4 regions of the Pantoea sp. ABR1s genome follow, and region 4 is predicted to be linked to each of the others. Evidence: predicted binding sites of a transcription regulator. Region 4 holds the regulator's gene; each other region holds the start of a gene.

Region 1 (5,920 bases), 1.1 Mb from region 4:
GTGGATATCAAAGCCAATGCCTTTGTGCATCACATGGTGCGCAATATCGTGGGCAGCCTGATGGAGATAGGCTGCGGCAATAAGCCGGAGTCATGGATGGCAACGCTGCTGGCGGCGAAGGATCGGACATTAGCCGCAGCCACAGCCCGGGCAGAGGGGTTGTATCTGGTGGCGGTGGATTACCCATCCCACTTTGCGTTACCACAGCCGTCGATGGGACCGTTGTTCCTCGCGGATTAATTCACTTTCAGGACTTAAAAGGGCGCGCCATGGAGTTTCTCCATTTTCTGGTTGATTTTATTCTGCACATTGATGTGCATCTTGCCGAACTGGTTGCACAGTACGGTATCTGGATTTACGCTATTTTGTTCCTGATTTTGTTCTGCGAAACCGGTCTGGTGGTGACGCCCTTCCTGCCGGGTGACTCGTTGCTGTTTGTGGCGGGCGCACTGGCGGCGTTGCCGGGTAACGATCTTAATGTGCATGTGATGGTGGCATTATTAGTGGTGGCCGCGGTTCTGGGCGACGCAGTGAACTACACCATTGGCCGCCTGTTTGGCGAACGGTTGTTCAGTAACCCGAACTCGAAGATTTTCCGTCGCAGCCATCTGGATAAAACCCATGCGTTTTATGCCCGTCACGGCGGAAAAACCATTATCCTGGCGCGCTTCGTGCCGATCGTGCGAACCTTTGCGCCGTTTGTTGCCGGTATGGGCCATATGTCCTATCGCCACTTCGCGCTGTTCAACGTAACGGGTGCGCTGCTCTGGGTGCTGCTGTTCTCCTATGCCGGCTACCTGTTTGGCGATCTGCCGGTGGTGCAGGAAAACCTGAAGCTGCTGATTGTGGGCATTATCCTGGTCTCGATTCTGCCAGGTGTGATTGAAGTCTGGCGTCATCGCCGTCAGGCTAAGCAGCAGAAGCAGCCGTAAGGCTGCGCTCAGGGGTAAGACCAGATTTTTATCCACAGTCTGAACAGGTTGTGGTTTAATGAGCGACATTTACCGTCTGCTGAAGCGGTTTTCAGCAGTATCAAGACGACTGGACCAGGTCAGTTTTAAACAGAAAGGTCATCAATGAGCTGGATTGAACGCATTCTTAATAAAAGCACCGGAACGCCTGTGCGCAAAGCCAGTATCCCGGAAGGGGTCTGGACCAAGTGTGACAGCTGTGGTCAGGTGCTCTACCGCGCCGAGCTGGAGCGTAATCTTGAGGTCTGCCCGAAGTGTGACCATCACATGCGGATGCACGCCCGTGAGCGCCTCGGCAGTGTCCTCGATCAGGGCACGATGGTTGAGCTGGGTAGTGAACTTGAACCTAAAGATCTGCTCAAGTTCCGTGACTCCAAAAAGTACAAAGATCGTCTGATCGCGGCCCAGAAAGACACCGGTGAGAAAGATGCGCTGGTGGTCATGAAAGGTCAGCTGCACGGCATGCCGGTTGTTGCGGCAGCCTTTGAGTTTGCCTTTATGGGCGGTTCAATGGGCTCTGTGGTCGGTGCGCGTTTTGTACGTGCGGTTGAGCAGGCGTTAGAAGATAACTGCCCGCTGATCTGCTTCTCCGCCAGCGGCGGGGCGCGTATGCAGGAAGCGCTGCAGTCGCTGATGCAGATGGCGAAAACCAGTGCGGCACTGGCAAAAATGCGTGAGCGCGGTCTGCCTTATATTTCCGTGCTGACTGACCCGACTATGGGTGGTGTTTCGGCCAGTTTTGCCATGCTGGGCGACCTCAATATTGCGGAACCTAAAGCACTGATTGGCTTTGCCGGCCCACGCGTTATTGAGCAGACCGTGCGTGAAAAACTGCCGCCGGGCTTCCAGCGCAGTGAGTTCCTGATTGAAAAGGGCGCGATTGATATGATCATTCGCCGTCCGGAAATGCGCTACAAACTGGCAAGCCTGCTGGCAAAAATGATGAACCTGCCGGCACCGCTGCATGATGGTGAACAGTCCGCTCCGGCGACGACTGAATCGGAAAGCAACGAGGCCTGACAGGAGATAGAGAGGTGCGTCCAAAGCACCTCTTACCAATGCACCGTATACCGCAGCAGCAGCCTGCCAGGTATAAATAAGCAAAACGGGACATATGGACAATCTTCACCTTCCCCAAGCCACGTCGCCTTTGGCCACGTGGCTTTATTATCTTGAGCACCTGCATACTCAGGCCATTGAACTGGGTCTGGACCGTATTCGTCAGGTAGCGCTTCGTCTCGACCTGCTGAAACCCGCTCCTTTTGTCTTTACCGTGGCCGGTACTAATGGCAAAGGCACCACCTGTCGCACCCTGGAAACGCTGCTGATCACCGCGGGTTACCGCGTTGGCGTGTACAGCTCACCGCATCTGGTGCGCTATACCGAGCGCGTTCGGGTTCAGGGAGAGGAGCTGAGTGAAGCGCAGCACTGCGCCAGTTTTGCGGAGATTGAAGCCGGACGTGCAGATATTTCGCTGACCTATTTTGAATTTGGCACGCTCTCTGCGTTGAATCTGTTCCGCCAGTCGCAGCTGGATGTCGTGATCCTCGAAGTCGGCCTCGGTGGACGGCTGGATGCGACAAACATTGTGGATGCCGATGTCGCGGTGGTCACCAGCATTGCACTCGATCACACCGACTGGCTTGGCCCGGATCGCGAAAGCATCGGGCGTGAAAAAGCCGGTGTGTTCCGGGCGGGAAAACCTGCGGTAGTGGGTGAACCAGATATGCCGCAGAGTATTGCCGTGGTCGCACAGGAAAAAGGTGCGCAGCTGTTGCAGCGCAACCGTGACTGGTCGTGGCATGCGCAGGCAGAAAGCTGGTCACTGCGTGATGCGACAGGTGAGCTGAACGATCTGCCGCTGCCGCAGGTGCCGCTGCCTAACGCGGCGACCGCGCTGGTGGCGCTGCGGGTCTCCGGGCTTGAGGTCAGTGAGGCGCAGATTCGCGCCAGCCTGCCGCTGGCGATGCTGCCAGGCCGTTTTCAGACCCTCAGCGAATCACCGCGCGTTATTCTGGATGTCGCCCATAACCCGCATGCGGCAGCATATCTGGCGTCGCGGCTGGCTGCACTGCCGAAACGCGGCAAAGTGCATGCCGTGGTGGGCATGCTGCATGATAAAGATATCGCCGGAACGCTGGCGGCGCTGGCACCGGTGGTCGATGCCTGGTACTGCGCGCCCCTCGAGGGTCCGCGCGGCGCCAGTGCTGAGCAACTGCTGAACAACCTGCCGCAGGGCGAGGCTTTTAGTTCGGTTGAGCTCGCCTGGCAGCAGGCACGCCAGAGGGCAGCGCCGCAGGACATTGTGCTGGTCTGTGGTTCATTCCACACCGTTGCACAGGTCATGGAATCGATTGAAACGGAGAAAGGACGTGGCAAGTAAGTTTCAGAACCGTTTAGTCGGCACCGTTATTCTGGTCGCCGTTGGCGTGATTGTGCTGCCAGGGCTGCTGGATGGTCAGAAAAAGCATTACAAAGAGGAGTTCGCCGCCATTCCGCTGGTGCCGAAACCTGACGATCAGCAGGACAGCGAAATGGTGCCGCCGGTAACCCAGTCGCTGCCGGCACAGCCGCCGGAAGGCGCGGGCAATGCGGTCAGCAGCAGCAATGGCAACGGTAAAACCAACGCTACGGCAGAGCAGGGTCGGACTCAACCGGAAGACGAGAGCGATCCGGTAGTGGTCTCGCCGCCGCCGGTCCATCAGTCTGTGCCCGCACAGACGGTGACGAAGCCGAAGGTCGTTGAGCAGCAGAAACCGAAAGTAACAGAGCAGCCTAAGCAGAAGCCGGTCGAACAGCAGAAGCCAAAAGTCGTGGAGCAGCCTAAACCTAAACCGGTTGAACAGCCTAAAGTGGTCGAACAGCCGAAGCAGGAAGAGCCGCCGAAAACTGCAGAGACGACAGCGCCGGCAGGGCAGGCTTATGTGGTGCAGTTAGGTGCGCTGAAAAACGCCAGCAAAGTGAATGAGATTGTCGCGCAGCTGCGGCTGTCGGGCTATCGCGCCTTTACCGTTCCTTCAACGCCAGTACAGGGTCAGATCACCCGCATTTACGTTGGGCCTGATGCGTCGAAAGCCAAAATGCAGAGTGCGGTTGGCGAGCTGAAAAGTATCTCAGGACTGGGCGGTGTCGTGAAACCCTACAGCGCCCGCTAAAACGGGCGATTGGCGCTGCCGATAGCAGTAACAGGCAGCGTCTTTTACCCCTCAGGCAGCGCGTTTAATGCGCGCTGCCGCGAAAAAAATTGACGATTTTCAACGGCCTGTCCGGCTGAGAATCACCCGGGCGATAGCGTTTTTTTTCATCGCCTTTTTTATGGATGCAGAAAAAGAAAACCGCTACGCAAACGTTTTCTTTTTCTGTTAGAATGCGCCCCGAACTGGATGCAGGGGTGCAATTGCACTGGCGCTGGAAGAGTTCATGATCTGGATTGATTACGTCATTATTGCGGTAGTTGGTTTTTCGGCTCTGGTCAGCCTGGTCCGTGGGTTTGTCCGTGAAGCCTTATCTCTTGTTACCTGGGGATGCGCGTTTTTTGTCGCCAGTCATTACTACGCCTACCTTGCAGTCTGGTTTACAGGTTTTGACGACGAACTGGTTCGTAACGGTATCGCCATCGGTGTGCTGTTTGTGGCAACCCTGATTGTGGGGGCCATTGTGAACTACGTTATCGGCACGCTGGTGGAAAAAACCGGCCTGTCGGGAACCGACCGGGTGTTGGGCGTCTGTTTCGGGGCATTGCGTGGTGTGCTGATCGTAGCCGCTTTGCTGTTCTTCCTCGATACATTCACTGGGTTTTCCAAAAGTCCGGACTGGCAACAGTCTCAACTCATTCCCGAGTTCAGTTATATAATCAGGTGGTTTTTTGATTACCTGAAAAGCACGTCGAGTTTTTTACCCCGGTGATGTGACCGGGAGTGCGGCTTAATGAGGAAATGACAACATGTGCGGTATTGTCGGTATCACCGGTTTCATGCCGGTCAACCAGTCGATCTATGACGCGTTAACGGTGCTCCAGCACCGCGGGCAGGATGCCGCAGGCATTTGTACTATCGATGCGCTGAAATGTTTTCGCCTGCGAAAGGCAAACGGCCTGGTCAGCGACGTTTTCGAAGCACGCCACATGCAGCGTCTGCAGGGCAATATGGGGATCGGTCACGCGCGTTATCCAACCGCGGGAAGCTCCAGTGCCTCTGAAGCGCAGCCATTCTATGTAAACTCCCCGTATGGCATCACCCTGGCGCACAACGGTAACCTGACCAACGCCCATGTGCTGCGTAAGCACCTGTTTGAAAAGGGCCGCCGTCACGTTAATACCACCTCAGATTCTGAAATCCTGCTGAACATCTTTGCGCAGGAGTTAGATCGTTTCCAAAACGATCCGCTGACAGCCGACAACATCTTTGCTGCGGTTGCTGCCGTGCATCAGCAGGTGCGCGGAGCCTATGCGGTAGTGTCGATGATTATCGGCCACGGCATGGTCGCCTTCCGTGATCCTAACGGTATCCGTCCGCTGGTGCTGGGCAAGCGCGTTATCACTGATGGCCGCACCGAATATATGGTCGCCTCCGAGAGCGTGGCGCTGGATACGCTGGGCTTTGAGTTCATCCGTGACGTTGCACCGGGTGAAGCGGTTTATGTGACTGAGGCGGGCCAGCTGTCTACCCGCCAGTGCGCTGAAAATCCGAAAAGCAATCCGTGCCTGTTCGAGTATGTCTATTTTGCGCGTCCCGACTCCTTCCTCGACAAAATCTCGGTCTACAGCGCCCGTGTTCGTATGGGCACCAAGCTGGGTGAGAAAATTGCGCGCGAGTGGGAAGATCTCGATATCGACGTTGTGATTCCGATTCCTGAAACCTCCACCGATATCGCGCTGGAAATTGCACGTATTCTCGACAAACCCTATCGCCAGGGCTTCGTGAAGAACCGGTACGTTGGCCGTACTTTTA
Region 2 (5,920 bases), 200 kb from region 4:
CAGCTGCTTGCCCTGTAACGCGGAGACCAGCGTCAGGCAGCTGTTGACCGTTTCATACTGCATTGTTCCCCCTACGGCTTTGCCCAGAGTCACACTGCAGGCGCCACAGTCGCCAGATGCACAGCCCTCTTTGGTGCCAGGGCGTTGCTGACGGGTGCGCAGGTAGTTGAGCACCGTGAGGTTGGGGTCGAGCGCGTCCTCGCTGACCAGCTGGTTATTTAACAGAAACTGGATCATGCGGCTTGCTCCTGTGCGTCGCGCTGCCAGACCGGACGACCGGCTACCCAGGTCTGGGCAATATTGCGGTCGTCGCCGAGCGTCATTAATACAAACAGTTTTTCCCAGATATCTTTGCTGTTGCCGATGCGCAGTTGCTGCAGGGCAGAAACCGCCGGGTCAAGCACCACAAAATCCGCTTCTTTACCGATGTTGAAATTTCCGATGACGTGGTCGAGATCCAGCGCGCGCGCCCCGCCCAGCGTGGCGTGATAAAAGGCTTCGGCCGCGCTGAGCCGGTAGTGCTGCAGCTGGCCCACCTTGTAGGCTTCGCCCAGGGTCTGCAGCATATTAAAGGTGGTGCCCGCGCCGACATCGGTGCCGATCCCCACTTTCACCCCCTGCTGCCAGCTGCGTTTCAGGTTAAACAGGCCACTGCCGAGAAACAGGTTTGAGGTGGGACAGAAAGCAATGGATGAATCGGTATCGTGCAGACACTGCCATTCGTTCTCTTCCAGATGCAGACAGTGAGCAAAGACGCTGCGGCGGCCGGTCAGCTGGTGATGATGATAAACATCCAGATAGCCTTCACGCTCCGGGAACAGTTCTTTGACCCAGGCGACCTCCTGCGGGTTTTCGCTGAGATGGGTATGCAGCCAGGTATCCGGGAACTCCTGACGCAGCTGCTGCACTTTTTCCAGCAGCTGTGGGGATGAGGTCGGCGCAAAGCGCGGCGTCAGGGCGTAGCTCAGGCGTCCGCGCTGGTGCCAGCGCTCAATCAGCGCCCGGGTCTGCTGGTAGCTCTGTTCAGGGGTTTCGATCAGGTTGTCGGGCGCATTGCGATCCATCATCACTTTCCCGGCAATCAGCCGCATGTTCAGCGCTTCGGCGGCGCTGAACAGCGCCTCCACCGATTGCGGATGGACGGTGCCAAACACCAGCGCGCTGGTGGTGCCGTTGGAAAGCAGCTGATGCAGGAAGAAGGCGGACATCCGCGCAGCGTGATCGGGACAGTGATACTGCGCTTCAACCGGGAAGGTGTAGTGATTCAGCCACTCCAGCAGCTGTTCGCCAAATGCGCCAATCATCTCTGTCTGCGGATAGTGAATGTGGGTATCGACAAAGCCCGGCACGATCAGTCTGCCGCGCAGATCGATGACCGGATGCCCCGCCAGCATCGCCTCGCTATTCTCCCAGCTATCCAGCCCCACTACGCATCCATCACGCAGCAGCAGCACCGCATCCTCAAGATAGCGGGCCTGGCCGGCCAGGTCGTCGGGACGATCCACCACGCCGGTAAAGTCAAAGAAGCTGGCGCGTATCGCCGTGTCGGTTGCTGAAAGCATGGGTAGTCCTTTCTGAAAGCGCGATGTTATATCTGCAGATGATTATCTGAATAATCCTGTGCAACCTGCGTGCCAGAATTGAAATAGAATAAATTCTTTAAATATCAGTCAAATAAGTTAAAAGAGGAAAGTTGCGCAACAAATAAGGACTGAGATGGCTTAGCAACCGTTTGCGGAACGGATGCAAACGGTTGCTACTCAATATTGCGCGCCCTGAACATTTTGAGTATGGCGGGTTACCCGCAAACCTGCCCTTTAACGGTGCAATCTGCCCTGAAAAGGCGCAGCTGGCTGCCCGTTAAAATCCGTTTACAGGTCAGGCAGTTTTTCCACGCGCAGAAGCGGAAATGAAATGCTATGGTGAAGCCATCGACTCTGAAAATGGCATAAGGAACAGTGAGATGATTATTTTTGTCACCGGTGCGACCGCCGGTTTTGGTCAAAGCATCACCCGTCGCTTTATTGAGAATGGTCATAAAGTGATTGCCACTGGACGACGGGCTGAACGTTTAAAAGCGCTGAAGGATGAACTGGGCGAGAATATTTATACGGTACAGCTCGATGTGCGTAACCGTGCCGCCATTGAAGAGGCGGTGGCGCAGTTACCGGCGGAATGGCGCAATATCGACGTGCTGGTCAACAACGCCGGTCTGGCGCTGGGCGTCGAACCGGCGCACAAGGCCAACGTCGAAGACTGGGAAAACATGATTGACACCAACACCAAAGGCCTGGTCTATATGACCCGCGCCCTGCTGCCACAGATGGTGGAGCGTGATGTCGGTCATATCATCAATATCGGTTCAATTGCCGGCAGCTGGCCCTATGCCGGCGGCAACGTTTACGGCGCCACCAAAGCCTTTGTGCGCCAGTTCAGCCTGAATCTGCGAACCGATTTACACGGCACCGCGCTGCGCGTGACCGACATTGAACCGGGTCTGGTCGGCGGCACAGAGTTTTCCAACGTGCGCTTTAAGGGCGATGATGACAAGGCGGGTCAGGTCTACGAAGGGGCTACCGCCTTAACGCCGGAAGATGTGACAGAAGCCGTATACTGGGTGGCCACACTGCCTAAACATGTCAACATCAATAGCCTTGAGATGATGCCGGTCAGCCAGACGCTGGCGGGGCTGAAAGTGCATAAACCTTAACTCCCTGCAGCGCCAGCCCTCACGGCTGGCGTTACCCGCGTCCCCAACCCATGACGATAATCAGCATGCCGCTGAATGCGATCAGTGCCCCGCTCCAGTCCCACACACTTAACTTCACGCCATCCACCACCCGCAACCAGAGCAGCGCGGTAAGCACATAAACGCCACCGTAGGCGGCATAAACCCGTCCGCTGGCAGCGGGATGCAGCGTCAGCAGCCAGACAAACAGCGCCAGACTTGCTGCCGCAGGGAGTAGCAACCAGACTGAGCCGCCTTTTTTCAGCCATAACCACGGCAGAAAGCAGCCGGTAATCTCCGCCAGCGCGGTAATAAAAAACAGCAAGGCGGTTTTAATCAGCATCCTTACCTCTCCTTAACGTAAACAAACGACTCACTGCTGGTGAGCAAAGAAACGGCGATGATATACTAATAGCCATGCCCATCAGGCTGTTTTATTTGTCCGTCTGAACCCGGGCAGTGCTTACCCTCCTCACGTACACCCTGTACGCACCGGTTGTTATGCGCTGTCGGTGTTCAGACTTCTGCCTCAATGCCCCCTGATGAGCCAGGCTCTAAGCATGCCCGCTGCAACCGCTGTCGTGGATGGCGATGTTTGCGTTAACTGAAGGATAGTGTGATGAAAAAAATGATCCCTGCCGTGCTGATGGTTCTCCTCTCCACTGCGGCATTCACTGCCACTGCGAATACTAATCGTCTGATTATCGAAGATGGCAGTTCCGCGCTGAGCAATGAAGCAGCGCGCCAGGATAAAGAGCAATGGAATGACACGCGCATGCTGCGCAATAAAGTGAACACCCGGGTCGAAAAAGAGTTTGATAAAACCGATCGCGCGTTTGATACCCGCGACAAGTGCGAGCAGAGCCTCAATCTCAACGCCTACTGGGAGCCAAACACCCTGCGTTGTCTGGATCGTCGTTCCGGTCGCCCGGTAGCGCCGTAAATTTGAGCTATAGTAATGACGACGACTAACATAAGGAAGACGTGATGAAGCTACAGAGGGTTTTGTTAAGCGCGGCGTTATTTGCTCTGCCGCTGATGGCGCAGGCATCCTGTGAATCGGTAAAAACCGAAATCAGCCAGAAAATTATTCAGAACGGTGTACCTGAGTCGGGTTTTAGTCTCGACATCGTCGCCAACGATCAGGTTGATCAGGCGGGTGGCCAGGTCGTCGGACATTGTGAGAACGACACACAAAAAATTGTTTATAAGCGCTCAGGCAGTGACAACGAAGCCAGCGTACCTGCCAGTGTCGGCAGTTCGCAGGACTCATCTGCCCAGTAGTTCTGTTCAAATCAGGGCGACATCCTGTCGCCCTGCCTGTTAGTCCGCCTGTTCCGGCCGCTGACGCGGCATCATCCATGCCACACCCACCGCAAACAGCGCAATCACCAGTGCCACCACGAACACCCAGTGCAGTGAGACGGCAATCGACCCTACCATCTGCTGCAGGGTTTCCGGCTGTAACTGCTGACGACTGGGTTCGGACATAATCTTCTGCACCGGATCCTCGACCTGCGGCAAACGCCACTGCAGATTGAGATTCAGCACCGCGCCCATTATCGCCGTCCCTACCGCCGACCCGATCATCCGGCTGAACATAATTGAAGCGGTACAGATGCCGCGAATCTGGTAATCCGCCTGATTTTGCACTGAAACCAGGAACGTGGTGCTGGTCATTCCCATGCCGGTACCGATCAGAAACGCCGTAAAGCCCGCCTGATAGAGTGAGCTTGCGGGCTGTAAAAACAGCAGCAAGGCACTGCCGGTCACCAGCAACAGCGCCCCAAGCTGGGCGGTGAAGCGGTAGGAGGTGTGCAGCATCAGTCTGCCGCTGAGGGTGCTGGCCAGCGGCCAGCCAATCGACATCATCGCCAGCACACTCCCCGCCTGTAACGGTGAACCGCCACTGATCCCCTGAATCCAGGTGGGCAAAAAGGCGCTGATGCCCATCATGGCCGCCCCGATGATGAGGTTGCCCGCATTACCCGCCACGATAAGCCGGCTGCGCCAGATTATCAGCGGAAACAGCGGTGCCGCTGAATGCAGCTCGTGGCGTCTGAGCTGCCAGCCAGCGAACAGTGAGAAGAGCAGAAACGGCACCAGCCAGACGCCGAGCTGTTCCGCCTGCAACAGCGCAATCAGCAATGCCGTCACGCAGAGCATCAGCCAGCCGCTGCCCGCCAGGTTCAGCGGCTGCGATTTCTCCTCCTTCTGGTGCGACGGTAGCCAGCGCCACAGCATCAGCATGCTGATCAGGCCGATGGGCAGATTGACCCAGAAAATCACCGACCAGCTAAAGTGCTGTACCAGCCACGCGCCGGTCAGCGGCCCCAGTATCGCCGCTACCCCCCAGACGCTGGAGAGCCAGCCCTGCACGCTGGCGCGTTCACGCGGCGAATAGATATCCGCCACGATGGTGGAGCTGAGGGGCATGATCGCCCCCGCCCCCAGGCCCTGAAACGCCCGGAACAGGATCAGCCAGGTCATGGTATGGGCAAAGCCACACAGCACCGACCCCACCAGGAAAATCGTAGTGCCGACAAAAAACATCGTTTTGCGACCCACCATATCCGCCAGCCGCCCATAGAGCGGCACGCTGACCGCCTGGGTCAGCAGATAGATCGAGAAGACCCAGCCAAACTGCGAAAAACCGCCGAGGTCAGCAATGATTGTGGGCATCGCGGTGGCCACAATAGTGACTTCAATGGCCGCCATAAACATCGCCAGCATGCAGGCGATCAAGATCCAGTGGCGATGTCCGGTCTGGAGTTGTGCGCTTTCAGTCATAGGGTTCCTTTTTTAATCTGCAAGGCTAGCTGAAAAACAGACAATGCAGTTTCCCGCGCGTGCGCATTTTCTGCGCCCTCTGTGACAGTGTCACCAGAAGTCGATGAAAATTTTTTATTGTCGCATTAGCCCAGCGGCTACGCGGCTTTAACACCATTTTAACCTGTTTCTATCTCTCTGATTTGTGGCTTAAAAGCTGGCTTGTGCAATAAAGGGCTGCTATAGCATTACACCATCTTATTCAGTATTCACTGAAAAAGAGTGGGTAAACAGTCATTTTATCTACATTTTATCGCAGTTTCGGTATTGGGCGCGGCGGCATTTTTTGCCGTACCTGTCGGGCTGTTTATGGTTGTTATAACAATTGAGATCGTAATCAGGGAGATTCTCCTATGCAAAATG
Region 3 (5,920 bases), 750 kb from region 4:
TGTGGTGTGAGTTTGCCCTGCTCGGCGTGGTCTCCGGCGTGGCGGCGGCGATGGGGGCAGAAGCGGCGCTGTGGGGATTACAGACTAAGATTTTCGACTTCCCGTGGCAGCCTGACTGGACCCTGTGGCTGGCGCTGCCGTTGTGTGGCGCGCTGCTGTTATCGCTGTGCGGTGGCTGGCTGGGGATCCGATTACTCAAAGGGAAAGCGTTGTTCAGGAAGTTTGATGCGGCGTGAGTTAGCACCCGTAGCGCTCGACGGTAAGGTGCTGGCTCAGGGAGCATACGCCCTCCGCAAAGACGCAAAAACGCCATCCATGGCAGGCTCAGCACGGGCGATTACGCTCCTCATCCCTGAGGTGCGCCCGTAGCCGGGCCAACGCTTTGCGTTGTTCAAAAACGCTCCCGGCGTTTTTAGCCGGGCGGCCCGATGCTTTGCTCCAGGCGTATGCTCCCATCGCATTAAGCTTCTGAGCTGCCTGGTAAAGCCATTACCAGACTCAGGTGCGGGGATTACAGTTTTTCAACCGCCCAGGCGATGCCGCTGGCGTACGCTTCCGGTAGCTGCGGCACCAGCGCATTAAGGGCAGCCCTGAGCCGCTCTGTATCGCTGTCGGTCAGATTCAGATGGCCCACTTTACGACCCGGACGCACCTCTTTGTCATACCAGTGCAGATGCACCAGCGGCTGCTGCAGCCAGCTGAGATTCACGTCAGTGCCGATCAGATTGACCATCGCCGACGGCGCAAACACCACCGGCTGCGGTAATGCCAGACCAAGAATGGCGCGCAGATGCAGCTCAAACTGGCTGATCGACGCACCGTTCTGCGTCCAGTGCCCGCTGTTATGGACGCGCGGCGCCAGCTCATTGATCAGCAATCCAGCTGGCGTAACGAAACACTCCATCGCCATTACGCCGACGTAATTCAGTTCCTGCATGATCGCACTCAGCATCGCTTCGGCCTGCTGCTGCTGTGCCTGATCCGCCTGCGGCAGCGCAACGCTGGTGCGCAGAATGCCATCCTGATGCAGGTTATGCGTCAGCGGATAGAACACTACCTGGCCATCGTGACCGCGCGCCCCCACCAGTGAGACTTCACCGGAAAAGTTGATGCCCTGCTCAACGATGCATTCGCCGTAGCACGCCTCCGGCAGGGTGTGAGTATCATCGGCACGCAGACGCCACTGACCCCGGCCGTCGTAACCGCCGGTGCGGCTTTTCACAATGGCTAACTCGCCCAGCGAGTCAAACACTGCTGGCCATTCGCTTTTATCTGCCAGCAACTGCCACGGCGCGGTGGCCAGTCCCAGCTGATCCAGCAGCTGTTTCTGCGTCAGACGATCTGCCAGACGCGGAAAGATATCGCGGTTAACAAAGGCCGGATGGCTGGCCAGCTCACGCGTCAGCGCCGTCTCCGGCCAGCGTTCGATTTCGGCGGTGATCACGCTGTCGGCGATAGGGAGCGCGGTGGGATCGGCGTCTAAGCCTACCGGATACACCGCGATGCCCAGGGGTTCACCCGCCTGACGCAGCATACGACCTAACTGGCCGTTGCCCAGTACGCAAACCGGCTTCATGCATCCACCCGCGGATCGGGATGGTTCAGCACCTCATCGGTCTGGCTCTGACGCCAGGTGGTCAGGCGTAACGCCAGCGCACTGTCATGCAGCGCCAGAATCTGCGCCGCCAGCAGCGCGGCATTGGCTGCGCCTGCCTTGCCAATCGCCAGCGTACCGACCGGAATACCGCGCGGCATCTGCACAATCGAATAGAGGCTATCGACGCCGCTCAGTGCTGCGCTCTGCACTGGCACACCCAGCACCGGCACCAGCGTTTTTGCCGCCAGCATACCCGGCAGATGTGCCGCGCCACCTGCGCCAGCAATAATCACCTGAAGACCCTTGTCGGCTGCCGTTTCGGCGAAGCTGAACAGTTTATCCGGGGTGCGGTGCGCAGAGACCACTTCAACATCAAAAGGGACGTCCAGGCTGGAGAGGATTTCAGCGGCGAACTGCATGGTGGCCCAGTCACTTCTGGAACCCATAACAATGGCGATGCGGGCCGGGGCGTTGGATGACATGCGGTCAACTCCTGTGAATGAACAAACAGACCTGGCCGGGCGGACAGGTTTTGAAGGGCACCGAGAATAGCATGAGAAGCACGCAAGGAAAACGGTTGCGTCGGGCTTAAGGTCGTGGATTTAACCGCAGATTAAAAGTCGAAATGGATAAGCTGAATGCCACTGGCGTCGAGCTGGATCATGGAACCCCGGCTGTGCCAGGCACCCAGCACTGCGCGTTGCGCCGTTTCACCCTGGAGGCTCAGCGTATGAATCGCCGGGCGATGAGTGTGACCGTGGATTAACAGCGGCACCTGCTGGCGCAGCATAGTGGCGACGACCGCTTCCTGATTCACATCCATGATGGTCTGGGATTTATGCTGGTTGGCCTGTTTACTGTCGGCGCGCATCCGGGCGGCAATACGTTTACGTATCCATAACGGCAACGCGAGAAACAGCCGCTGGATCCAGGGATTATGCACTTTGGCCCGAAAACGCAGGTAACCCGCATCGTCGGTACAGAGCGTATCGCCATGCATGATCAGCAACCGATGGCCGTAGAGCGTCAGCACCTGCTCTTCCGGCAGCAGCGTCATGCCGCAGGCCTGCGCGAAGCGTCGGCCAATCAGGAAGTCGCGATTGCCATGGATAAAGTAAACCGGAACCGGCAGGGCGCGCAGGGCGCGGGCAACCTGCTGATGCAGCGGATTGGGATCGTCGTCGCCAATCCAGGCTTCAAACAGATCGCCGAGAATATAGAGCGCGTCGCAGTGGGGCGCTTCGCGCTGTAAAAAATGCAGAAAACCGGCGGTAATCGCCGGTTCTTCCTGACACAGATGGAGATCTGCGATAAACAGCGTGCGCGACATTACTCGCTGACGGTCACTTTCTGGATAACGACGTCGTCTTTTGGCACATCCTGGTGCATGCCGCTGCGGCCGGTAGAGACCGCTTTGATCTTCTCGACCACATCCATACCTTCAACCACTTCAGCGAATACGCAGTAGCCCCAGCCCTGAACGCTTTCGTCACGGAAGTTCAGGAAGTCGTTGTCAGCTACGTTGATGAAAAACTGTGCGGTCGCAGAGTGCGGCGCAGAGGTACGTGCCATTGCCAGCGTACCTTTGGTGTTTTTCAGGCCATTGCTGGCTTCGTTCTGAATTTCGGCTTTGGTTTCTTTCTGCTTCATGCCCGGCTCGAAGCCGCCGCCCTGAATCATAAAGCCGTTGATTACGCGGTGAAAAATGGTGTTGTCGTAAAAACCTTCACGGCAGTAATCCAGGAAGTTCTTTACGGTTGCCGGCGCTTTATCATCGAAAGTTTTGATTACGATATCGCCATGGTTCGTCTGGAAAGTTACCATTTTTGTCGTCCTGTAAAGGTTGTCATCAGTTGCTGAGGTCGCTCTGTCGATGGGCGTCCCCCTTTTTGTCGACCGTTCTTATATCATAATTTCCAATGACGCGTCAGCAGCGCGGCGCAGTTGGCTTGCTTTGCGTCGCGCGAGCGATAAAAATACGGCACAATGTCTGGATACTTAAAAGTGCCAACCACACGCGAAAACGGAACCGTTCAATGCTTAAGATTTATAACACCCTGAGTCGACAGAAAGAGGAATTCAAACCCATTCATGCCGGTAAAATCGGGATGTATGTTTGCGGCATCACGGTGTATGACCTCTGTCACATTGGTCATGGGCGGACGTTCGTGGCGTTTGACGTGGTGGCGCGCTACCTGCGTTACCTCGGTTATCAGCTTAATTATGTACGTAACATCACCGACATTGATGACAAAATCATCAAGCGCGCCAACGAAAACGGCGAGAGCATCGAAACCCTGACTAACCGCATGATTGGCGAGATGCACAACGACTTCGCCGCGCTGGGGATTCTGCCGCCCGATGAGGAGCCGCGCGCTACCCGTCACATCGCTGAGATTATCGAGCTGGTGGAGACGCTGATCGCTCGCGGTCACGCTTATGTGGCGGAGAACGGCGACGTGATGTTCGATGTGCTTAGCGACACCGATTACGGCGCGCTGTCGCGTCAGGATCTGGAGCAGTTGCAGGCGGGCGCGCGTGTTGAAGTCGCCGACGTGAAACGCAATCCGATGGACTTCGTGCTGTGGAAAATGTCCAAAGCGGATGAGCCAGCCTGGTCATCGCCGTGGGGCAACGGTCGTCCTGGCTGGCACATCGAGTGCTCGGCAATGAACTGCAAACAGCTGGGCACCCATTTCGATATCCACGGCGGCGGCTCCGATCTGATGTTCCCGCACCATGAAAACGAAATCGCTCAGTCGAGCTGCGCCCATGACGGTCCTTACGTCAACTACTGGATGCACTCCGGCATGGTGATGGTTGATCGCGAGAAGATGTCCAAATCGCTCGGTAACTTCTTCACCGTGCGTGACGTGCTGCAACATTATGATGCGGAGACGGTGCGTTACTTCCTGATGTCCGGTCACTATCGCAGCCAGCTTAACTACGGCGAAGATAACCTGAATCAGGCGCGTGCGGCGCTGGAGCGTCTCTATACGGCACTGCGTCACACCGACAGCAGCGTGCCTGCCCACGGCGGCGAAGCGTTTGAAGCGCGGTTCCGCAGCGCAATGGATGATGATTTCAACACCCCGGAAGCCTATTCGGTGCTGTTCGACATGGCGCGTGAAGTGAACCGCCTGAAAAGTGAAGATGGCGCTTCAGCGCATGGGCTGGCGTCGAAGCTGCGCGAGATGGCCAACGTGCTGGGCATTCTGCAGCAGGATCCTGAGCTGTTCCTGCAAAGCGGCGCGCAGGTCAATGACGAAGAGGTTGCCGAGATTGAGCACTGGGTGAAAGCCCGTGCCGATGCGCGCGCCGCCAAAGCCTGGGCGGAAGCGGACATCGCGCGCGACAAGCTTAACGCGCTGGGTGTCATCGTCGAGGATGGGCCGCAGGGCTCCAGCTGGCGTCGAAAATAAACCGGAGAGGGCGAGCAATCGCCCTTTTTTATTATGGCGATTGAACAGATTCAGATCCGCGGCTTCCGCTCGATACGTAACCTGACGCTGTCGCTGCAGCAGCTGAATGTGGTGAGCGGTCCCAACGGCTGCGGTAAATCCAACCTCTACAAAGCGGTGCGGCTGCTGCATGAGGCGGCCAGCGGTCGTCTGGCACTGGCGCTGGCTGAAGAAGGCGGCATTCAGAAAGCGATGTGGGCGGGCGGTTTACGTCGGGGCGATCGCCGACACGATCCAAAGCGGCTGGAGCTGGCCGTGGTGATGGATGACATGGATTACCAGCTGGAGATTGGCTTTCCCGAGCCGCTGGTGACCAGCCTGTTTAATCTCGATCCGCTGGTGAAGCAGGAGCGACTCTGGCTGAGCGGTCAGCAGCGCCGTCCTTCCGCCTGTATTATGCAGCGCGAAAATCAGACCGCCTTTCTGCACAACGTTGAGGGCGAGCGCGTCGCCTATCCGGCGGTGCTGCATCCCGAAGAGTCGCTGTTTGGTCAGCTTGGCGAACCGCATCGCTATCCGGAGCTTTCGCAGTTGCGCGAACGTCTGCAGCAGTGGCGCTTTTACCATGAGTTTGCGGTCTGGCCTGGCTCACCGATACGGGCACCGCAGATTGGCGTGCGTGCGCCGGTGCTGAGCCATGATGGCAGCAATCTGGCGGCGGCCTGGGCGACCATTGTTGAGCGCGGTCATTCCGAACTCCTGTCTGAGGTGATGGAACAGGCGTTTCCCGACAGCCAGTTTGATGTCGATGTGCAGAATGGCCGTTTCCAGATGCTGATGTCGCGCCAGGGCATTCTGCGTTCGCTGGAGAGCGCGGAGTTTTCTGATGGCACGCTGCGGTTTCTCTGTCTGGTTGTCGCAC
Region 4 (5,920 bases):
TAGAAGTGGTTGACGCTGTCGCCCGTGGGGGGAGCTTCAGCGCCGCCGCGCAGGAGTTACATCGGGTGCCCTCTGCCATCAGCTATACGGTGCGTCAGCTGGAAAACTGGCTGGCGGTACCGCTGTTTGAACGGCAGCATCGCGAAGTGGTTCTGACCCCGGCGGGTGAGCATTTTGTCCGGGAAGGGCGCAGCGTCATCAAAAAAATGCTTGCCACCCGGCGACAGTGTCAGCAGCTGGCTAACGGCTGGCGCGGCCAGCTAAGCATTGCCGTTGACCGTATCGCAAAACCTCAGCGCACCCGACAACTGGTCAAAGATTTCTATCGCCACTTTCCCGATATGGAGCTGATCATCAGCTATGAAGTCTTTAACGGCGTCTGGGATGCGCTGGCCGATGGCCGGGTGGAAGTGGCGATTGGTGCCACTCAGGCGATACCGGTGGGCGGACGTTTTGCTTTTCGGGATATGGGCACGCTTAACTGGCGCTGCGTGGTTGCGCCCGACCATCCTCTGACACAGGCGAGCCAGATAGATGATGACACGCTGCGGAGCTGGCCCTCCCTGGTGCTGGAAGATACTTCTCGCGCACTGCCGCGTCGTATGACATGGACGCTGGATAACCAGCGCCGGCTGGTGGTGCCGGAGTGGCAAACCGGGCTGGAGTGCGTGCAGGCAGGATTGTGTGTGGCGATGGTGCCGGGTCACCTGGCCAGGCCACTGCTCGACAGCGGCGAGCTGGTTGAACTGACGCTGCCGGTGGCGTTTCCGGACAGCCCATGCTGCGTCAGCTGGGCAGAGGATCGCGCATCACCGGCGACAGGCTGGTTGCTCAGCTATCTGGGTGATGCGCAAACGCTTAATCAGGAGTGGTTAAGCGAGCATTAACGGCGATAGTCGCGGAACGGGCCATCGGCCACGGAACGGCGCTCAATCAGCGTGGGATGGACCTCAATCGTTTGTGACACTTCGCGCTTACTGGTAATGCGGTCCAGCAGCATTTCCAGCGCTTTCTCACCCAGCTGGGCTTTAGGCTGATGCACTGTGGTCAGGGCCGGTGCAAAATAGCGGGCGTTGCGCACATTGTCATAGCCGATCACCGAAATATCCTGGGGGACACGCAAACCCATCTCGTCGGCGGCGCAAATTGCGCCCATCGCCATGATGTCACCGCCACAGAACACAGCAGTCGGACGCTGCTTCTGCGACAGGATCTGCTGCATCGCCTGATAGCCTGACTCCGGCTCAAAGTCACCCTGCACAATCCACTCGGCGCGTGGCTGAATACCCGCTTCTTCCATCGCCTTCAGGAAACCGGCATGACGTCCGCCACCGGTGTTACGCTCCATCTGGCCGGGGATTGCACCAATATCCCGGTGTCCGCGTTCAATCAGATAGCGTCCCGCCAGATAGCCGCCCTGGAAAGCATTATCCAGTACCGTGTCGGTGAAGTCGGCGCGCGACTCGCCCCAGTCCATCACCACCATCGGGATATTGCGGTTCTCTTCCAGCATCTGCAGCAGATCGTCCGGATATTCAGAGCACATCACCAGCAGCCCATCGACGCGTTTCTGCGCCATCATGCTGAGATAGGCGCGCTGTTTTTGCAGATCGTTATGCGCATTACCCAGAATCAGCGTATAGCCTTTGTCAAAACAGTGATTTTCAACCGCCTCGATAATTTCAGCGAAATAGGGTGCTTCGCTGGAGGTGGCAAGCAGGCCCAGCGTCTTGGTGTGGTTCACTTTCAGGCTGCGCGCCACGGCGCTCGGCGAGTAGTGCAGTTCTTTAATCGCCTGCCAGACCGCGTTGCGCGTCTCTTCAGCCACAAAGCGGGTTTTATTGATGACGTGCGAAACGGTGGTCGTTGAGACGCCAGCGCGTTTCGCCACATCTTTAATTGTTGCCATGAAAATCGGACTCCAGTGCTTATCTAACTCTATGATAAGCGTAGTGTTAAACGTTTGCGTCTGCTCAGGGTTTTTTCCGCAAAAATGCAGCTTTCCTGGCCAGGAAACAGGCCGCTGGCGGCGTAAAAACGCCTGAAAACGTGCGCAAACGGAATCAGGGTTGCGCGCGTTGCGCAACAAAGGCGGGATTCTAACAAGGCTGAACGGATAAAACGAGATTTTTACCGGCCCCTGTGGGAAAATGCGATACCCCTACTGATTGTGTGACTAAGGAGCAAGCAATGAGTACCGATCTTAAACTGGCTTTAATGACCACCGCGGGCTGTCTGCTGATGATTGTGGCCTTTAGTTTTACCGCTATTCTGCACTAAAAAAAAGCCGGGATTATCCCGGCTCTCTTCTGGTTGTTCTGCTGCTCAGCGTATGGTTTTCGGCGTCATCACCCGACGGGCACCAATATAGTGGCGCTGCCAGTAATCTTCTCCTAACGCGCTGATCTGAATATCTTTGCCGGTGCGTGGCGACTGGATAAACTTGCCATCACCCAGGTAAACGCCGACATGGTCCGCAGTACCACGACCATTGATACGGAAGAAGACCAGATCGCCTTTCTCCAGCGACTCACGCTTGATCGGCGCGGCGTCACGCAGGTGGTACATCTCGTTAGCGGTACGTGGGATCTTAAACTTCACCAGATCTTTATAGGCGTACCAGACCAGGCCGCTGCAATCGAAACCGGTATGGGGAGAGGTGCCGCCCCACTGATAGGGTTTACCCAACTGACCCATCAGCTTGGTCATCGCGGTTTCGCGGGCCTTCTGGTAGCGCTGACGGTGAGATTTGCTCATCTTAATCGTGCCGGTCTCGCTGGTGGTGACCTCAGCGGTTTTCAGCAGGCGTTGATGACCATAACGTTTTTTCTCTTTGTTCTTACTGAGACGGGCGGTTTTTAGCGAGGTCTTCTTAGCAGGCGTCTGTTTAGCGGTGAGTTCGACTTTTTTCAGTTTTTTTGTTTTTAGTTTTTGAACCGGGCTGAGGCGAGTCTTTTTCGTCACCGTTTTGACCGGGCGACGCTTGCGACGCTCATCGTCGCGCGCACTCTTTTTCTCTGCTTTATGCGTACTGACGTTCACCGGCGCGTGAGGCGACGCAGCGGCGATGTTGAAAAACAGTTGCGCAAAGGCCAGCATGAAAAACGTAATGATTAAACGCATAGTCCGTTGATTAGTTAAGTTGTCAGGGCCACTACGCACCGCGACAAAGTTGAGATTAATCTGATCCAGGATCAGCGCCCAGGCCATTCTAGTCCAGTTCTTTTAAAAACTGTAATGCCTTTTAATATTAATCTTTGCAACCCACGCAATTGTGCTGAAAATGAACATTTTCAGCGTCTTATATCAACGAAATTATTACGAATTATTAATCTGTTACCTGCTGTTAATAATCAGGAATTCAGGTGTCCCGGAGCAGGACTTAACAATGATGGCGATTTAATCGGGCAGCGATCAAAATCTCGTTTTCAGTCACGCTGCGAAGTCGCTACAATAAACAAACACGATGTGACGAATTAAGGAAGGCAATTATGAGTACTGTAGAAAAAATTCAGCGCCAGATCGCAGAAAACCCGATCCTGCTGTACATGAAAGGTTCCCCGAAACTGCCAAGCTGCGGTTTCTCTGCACAGGCGGTGCAGGCGCTCTCAGCCTGCGGTGAGCGTTTTGCTTACGTGGATATTCTGCAGAACCCGGACATTCGTGCCGAGATGCCGAAATTCGCTAACTGGCCAACTTTCCCGCAGCTGTGGGTTGATGGCGAGCTGGTCGGTGGATGCGACATCATCGTTGAGATGTTACAACGTGGTGAACTGCAGACGCTGATCAAAGAGACTGCAGAAAAATTTAAAGAAGCAGAATAAAAAAAGGCCGACATCACGTCGGCCTTTTTCATTGCGGCATCCCTTATGCGGATGTCGTGGCTTCTGCATCGCCTTCCGCGAAGGGCAGTGGCCAGCCGCCTAACCGTTTCCAGCGGTTCACCAGCTCGCAGAACAGCGTTGCCGTCTGCTGAGTGTCATAGAGCGCCGAATGCGCCTGCGTACTGTCAAACTCCATGCCCGCCGCAATACAGGCCTTCGCCAGCACCGTCTGCCCTAAAACCAGCCCGCTCAGGGCCGCGGTGTCAAAGGTGGCAAACGGGTGAAACGGATTGCGCTTCAGGCTGGCTCGTTCCGCCGCCGCTGACATAAAGTTCAGGTCGAAGGTGGCATTGTGCGCCACCATAATGGCGCGATTGCAGCCGCTGTCTTTAATGCCCTTGCGCACCATTTTGAAAATGGCGTGCAGCGCCTCATATTCACTGACCGCGCCGCGCAGCGGATTGCTGGGATCGATACCGGTAAAGGCCAGGGCTTCGGGATGCAGCAGCGACCCGACAAAAGGTTCGACGTTGAAATGCAGCGTCTGGTCAATCTGAATCCATCCCTCTTCATCCATTTTCAGCGTGATAGCGGCAATCTCCAGTAACGCATCGGTTTGCGCATTGAAACCCGCGGTTTCAACGTCGATCACCACCGGATAGAAGCCACGGAAACGTTGATTGAGTGCATTAGGGGAATTCGATTCAGACATCAGGATCTCGTTGCAGAAAAAGGGCAGCGCGTATTATGGCAAAAAACGGGGCCGGGTGCAGCAGATGTAGCGCAGAGAAGGGGATTCAGCCCACCCGACCGGGCAGGCTGACAGGCAGGTTTAGTTGCCGAGGCCGTTACCGGCATCTTTGTTTTCGATCAGCTCGATTTTGTATCCATCGGGATCTTCAACAAAGGCAATAATGGTGGAGCCGCCTTTAACCGGGCCAGCTTCACGCGTCACGTTGCCGCCATCTTTGCGGATACGTTCGCAGGCCGCTGCTGCGTCATCAACGCCCAGCGCAATATGACCATAGGCATCACCGAGGTCATACTTATCGACGCCCCAGTTGTAGGTCAGTTCGATCACCGCACCTTCGCTCTCGTCGGTGTAGCCCACAAATGCCAGGGTATATTTGTATTCGGTGTTTTCGCTCTGACGCAACACGCGCATGCCCAGCACACGGGTGTAGAAATCGATTGAACGTTGCAGATCGCCAACGCGCAGCATGGTATGAAGTAAACGCATAACATCCTCTTTTAAATAAAACGCCATCGCCCGATGACTCAGGCGCTAAGTATAGCGATGAAAATCGCTATTGAATAATGGCTGCCGTCATCATCCCGGACGGCAGCCCGAACCGGTTACAGCGTTGGGTAGTCGATATAACCTTCCGCGCCGCCGCCGTAGAAGCTTTCCGGACGCTGTGGATTGAGTGGGGCGTCCTGCTGCAGACGCTCAACCAGATCCGGGTTAGCAATGTAATCGCGACCAAACGCAACCGCATCGATCAGACCGCGACCAATCAGGTCATCCGCTTTCTCAACGGTATAGGCACCGGCACCAATGATGGCACCCGGGAAGAGATCACGCACTTTCTGACGGAAAGCGTCGGTATAAGGCTGACCGCCGGCCCAGTCTGGCTCAGAGAGGTGCAGATAGGCGATGTTGCGTTTTGCCAGCTCGCCGATATACCACAGCGCCGCTTCCTCTTCATCCGGGCCGTTGTCCAGATTCTGGAAGCTGCCGATAGGTGAGACGCGAATACCAATGCGATCGGCTGACCAGTTAGCGATCACCGCATCAACCACTTCCAGCGCAAAGCGACCGCGTTTTTCGATGCTGCCGCCATATTCATCAGTACGCTGGTTTGAGCCAGGAGCCAGGAACTGGTGCATCAGGTAACCGTGCGCCGAGTGCAGCTCAAGCAGGTCAAAGTCCGCTTCACGCGCGTTGGCCGCAGCCTGGCCAAAATCTGCCACAATCTGCTTAATCTCTGGCACTGTCAGCTCACGCGGCGTTGAGGTATCTTCGCGATAGACGCTGCCATCTTCAGCACGCAGTGAGGTACGGGTGCCAGCGGCAATCGCCGATGGCGCAACCG

Evidence for each region. The regulator PurR, encoded in region 4, represses purine synthesis genes. The targets are predictions, from matches to a motif close to CANGCAAACGTTTGCNTG.
Region 1: a site for PurR is predicted at 4,311-4,328, ahead of cvpA (colicin V production protein). Genes of this name have one in related genera too.
Region 2: a site for PurR is predicted at 1,743-1,760, ahead of guaD (guanine deaminase). Genes of this name have one in related genera too.
Region 3: a site for PurR is predicted at 2,164-2,181, ahead of purE (5-(carboxyamino)imidazole ribonucleotide mutase). Genes of this name have one in related genera too.

The regions. Positions count from the first base shown of each region.
Region 1 covers NZ_CM173823.1:1,240,379-1,246,298, forward strand. Annotated here, with positions in the region: gene truA (tRNA pseudouridine(38-40) synthase TruA) at 1-240, shown strand, start outside; gene ACXKZD_RS05860 (DedA family protein) at 270-932, shown strand; gene accD (acetyl-CoA carboxylase, carboxyltransferase subunit beta) at 1,077-1,991, shown strand; gene folC (bifunctional tetrahydrofolate synthase/dihydrofolate synthase) at 2,086-3,354, shown strand; gene dedD (cell division protein DedD) at 3,344-4,126, shown strand; gene cvpA (colicin V production protein) at 4,392-4,877, shown strand; gene purF (amidophosphoribosyltransferase) at 4,915-5,920, shown strand, end outside.
Region 2 covers NZ_CM173823.1:2,093,939-2,099,858, reverse strand. Annotated here, with positions in the region: gene xdhA (xanthine dehydrogenase small subunit) at 1-237, opposite strand, end outside; gene guaD (guanine deaminase) at 234-1,562, opposite strand; gene ydfG (bifunctional NADP-dependent 3-hydroxy acid dehydrogenase/3-hydroxypropionate dehydrogenase YdfG) at 1,964-2,710, shown strand; gene ACXKZD_RS09820 (YnfA family protein) at 2,742-3,068, opposite strand; gene ACXKZD_RS09815 (DUF1283 family protein) at 3,348-3,671, shown strand; gene ACXKZD_RS09810 (DUF1161 domain-containing protein) at 3,716-4,012, shown strand; gene ACXKZD_RS09805 (MDR family MFS transporter) at 4,052-5,518, opposite strand; gene ACXKZD_RS09800 (ABC transporter permease) at 5,911-5,920, shown strand, end outside.
Region 3 covers NZ_CM173823.1:3,046,031-3,051,950, reverse strand. Annotated here, with positions in the region: gene ybbP (putative ABC transporter permease subunit YbbP) at 1-236, shown strand, start outside; gene purK (5-(carboxyamino)imidazole ribonucleotide synthase) at 512-1,576, opposite strand; gene purE (5-(carboxyamino)imidazole ribonucleotide mutase) at 1,573-2,079, opposite strand; gene lpxH (UDP-2,3-diacylglucosamine diphosphatase) at 2,211-2,927, opposite strand; gene ppiB (peptidylprolyl isomerase B) at 2,927-3,421, opposite strand; gene cysS (cysteine--tRNA ligase) at 3,634-5,019, shown strand; gene ACXKZD_RS14425 (AAA family ATPase) at 5,053-5,920, shown strand, end outside.
Region 4 covers NZ_CM173823.1:2,298,123-2,304,042, reverse strand. Annotated here, with positions in the region: gene punR (DNA-binding transcriptional activator PunR) at 1-887, shown strand, start outside; gene purR (HTH-type transcriptional repressor PurR) at 884-1,909, opposite strand; gene cydH (cytochrome bd-I oxidase subunit CydH) at 2,191-2,280, shown strand; gene ACXKZD_RS10800 (C40 family peptidase) at 2,326-3,123, opposite strand; gene ACXKZD_RS10795 (Grx4 family monothiol glutaredoxin) at 3,489-3,824, shown strand; gene rnt (ribonuclease T) at 3,868-4,536, opposite strand; gene gloA (lactoylglutathione lyase) at 4,657-5,064, opposite strand; gene ACXKZD_RS10780 (alkene reductase) at 5,181-5,920, opposite strand, start outside.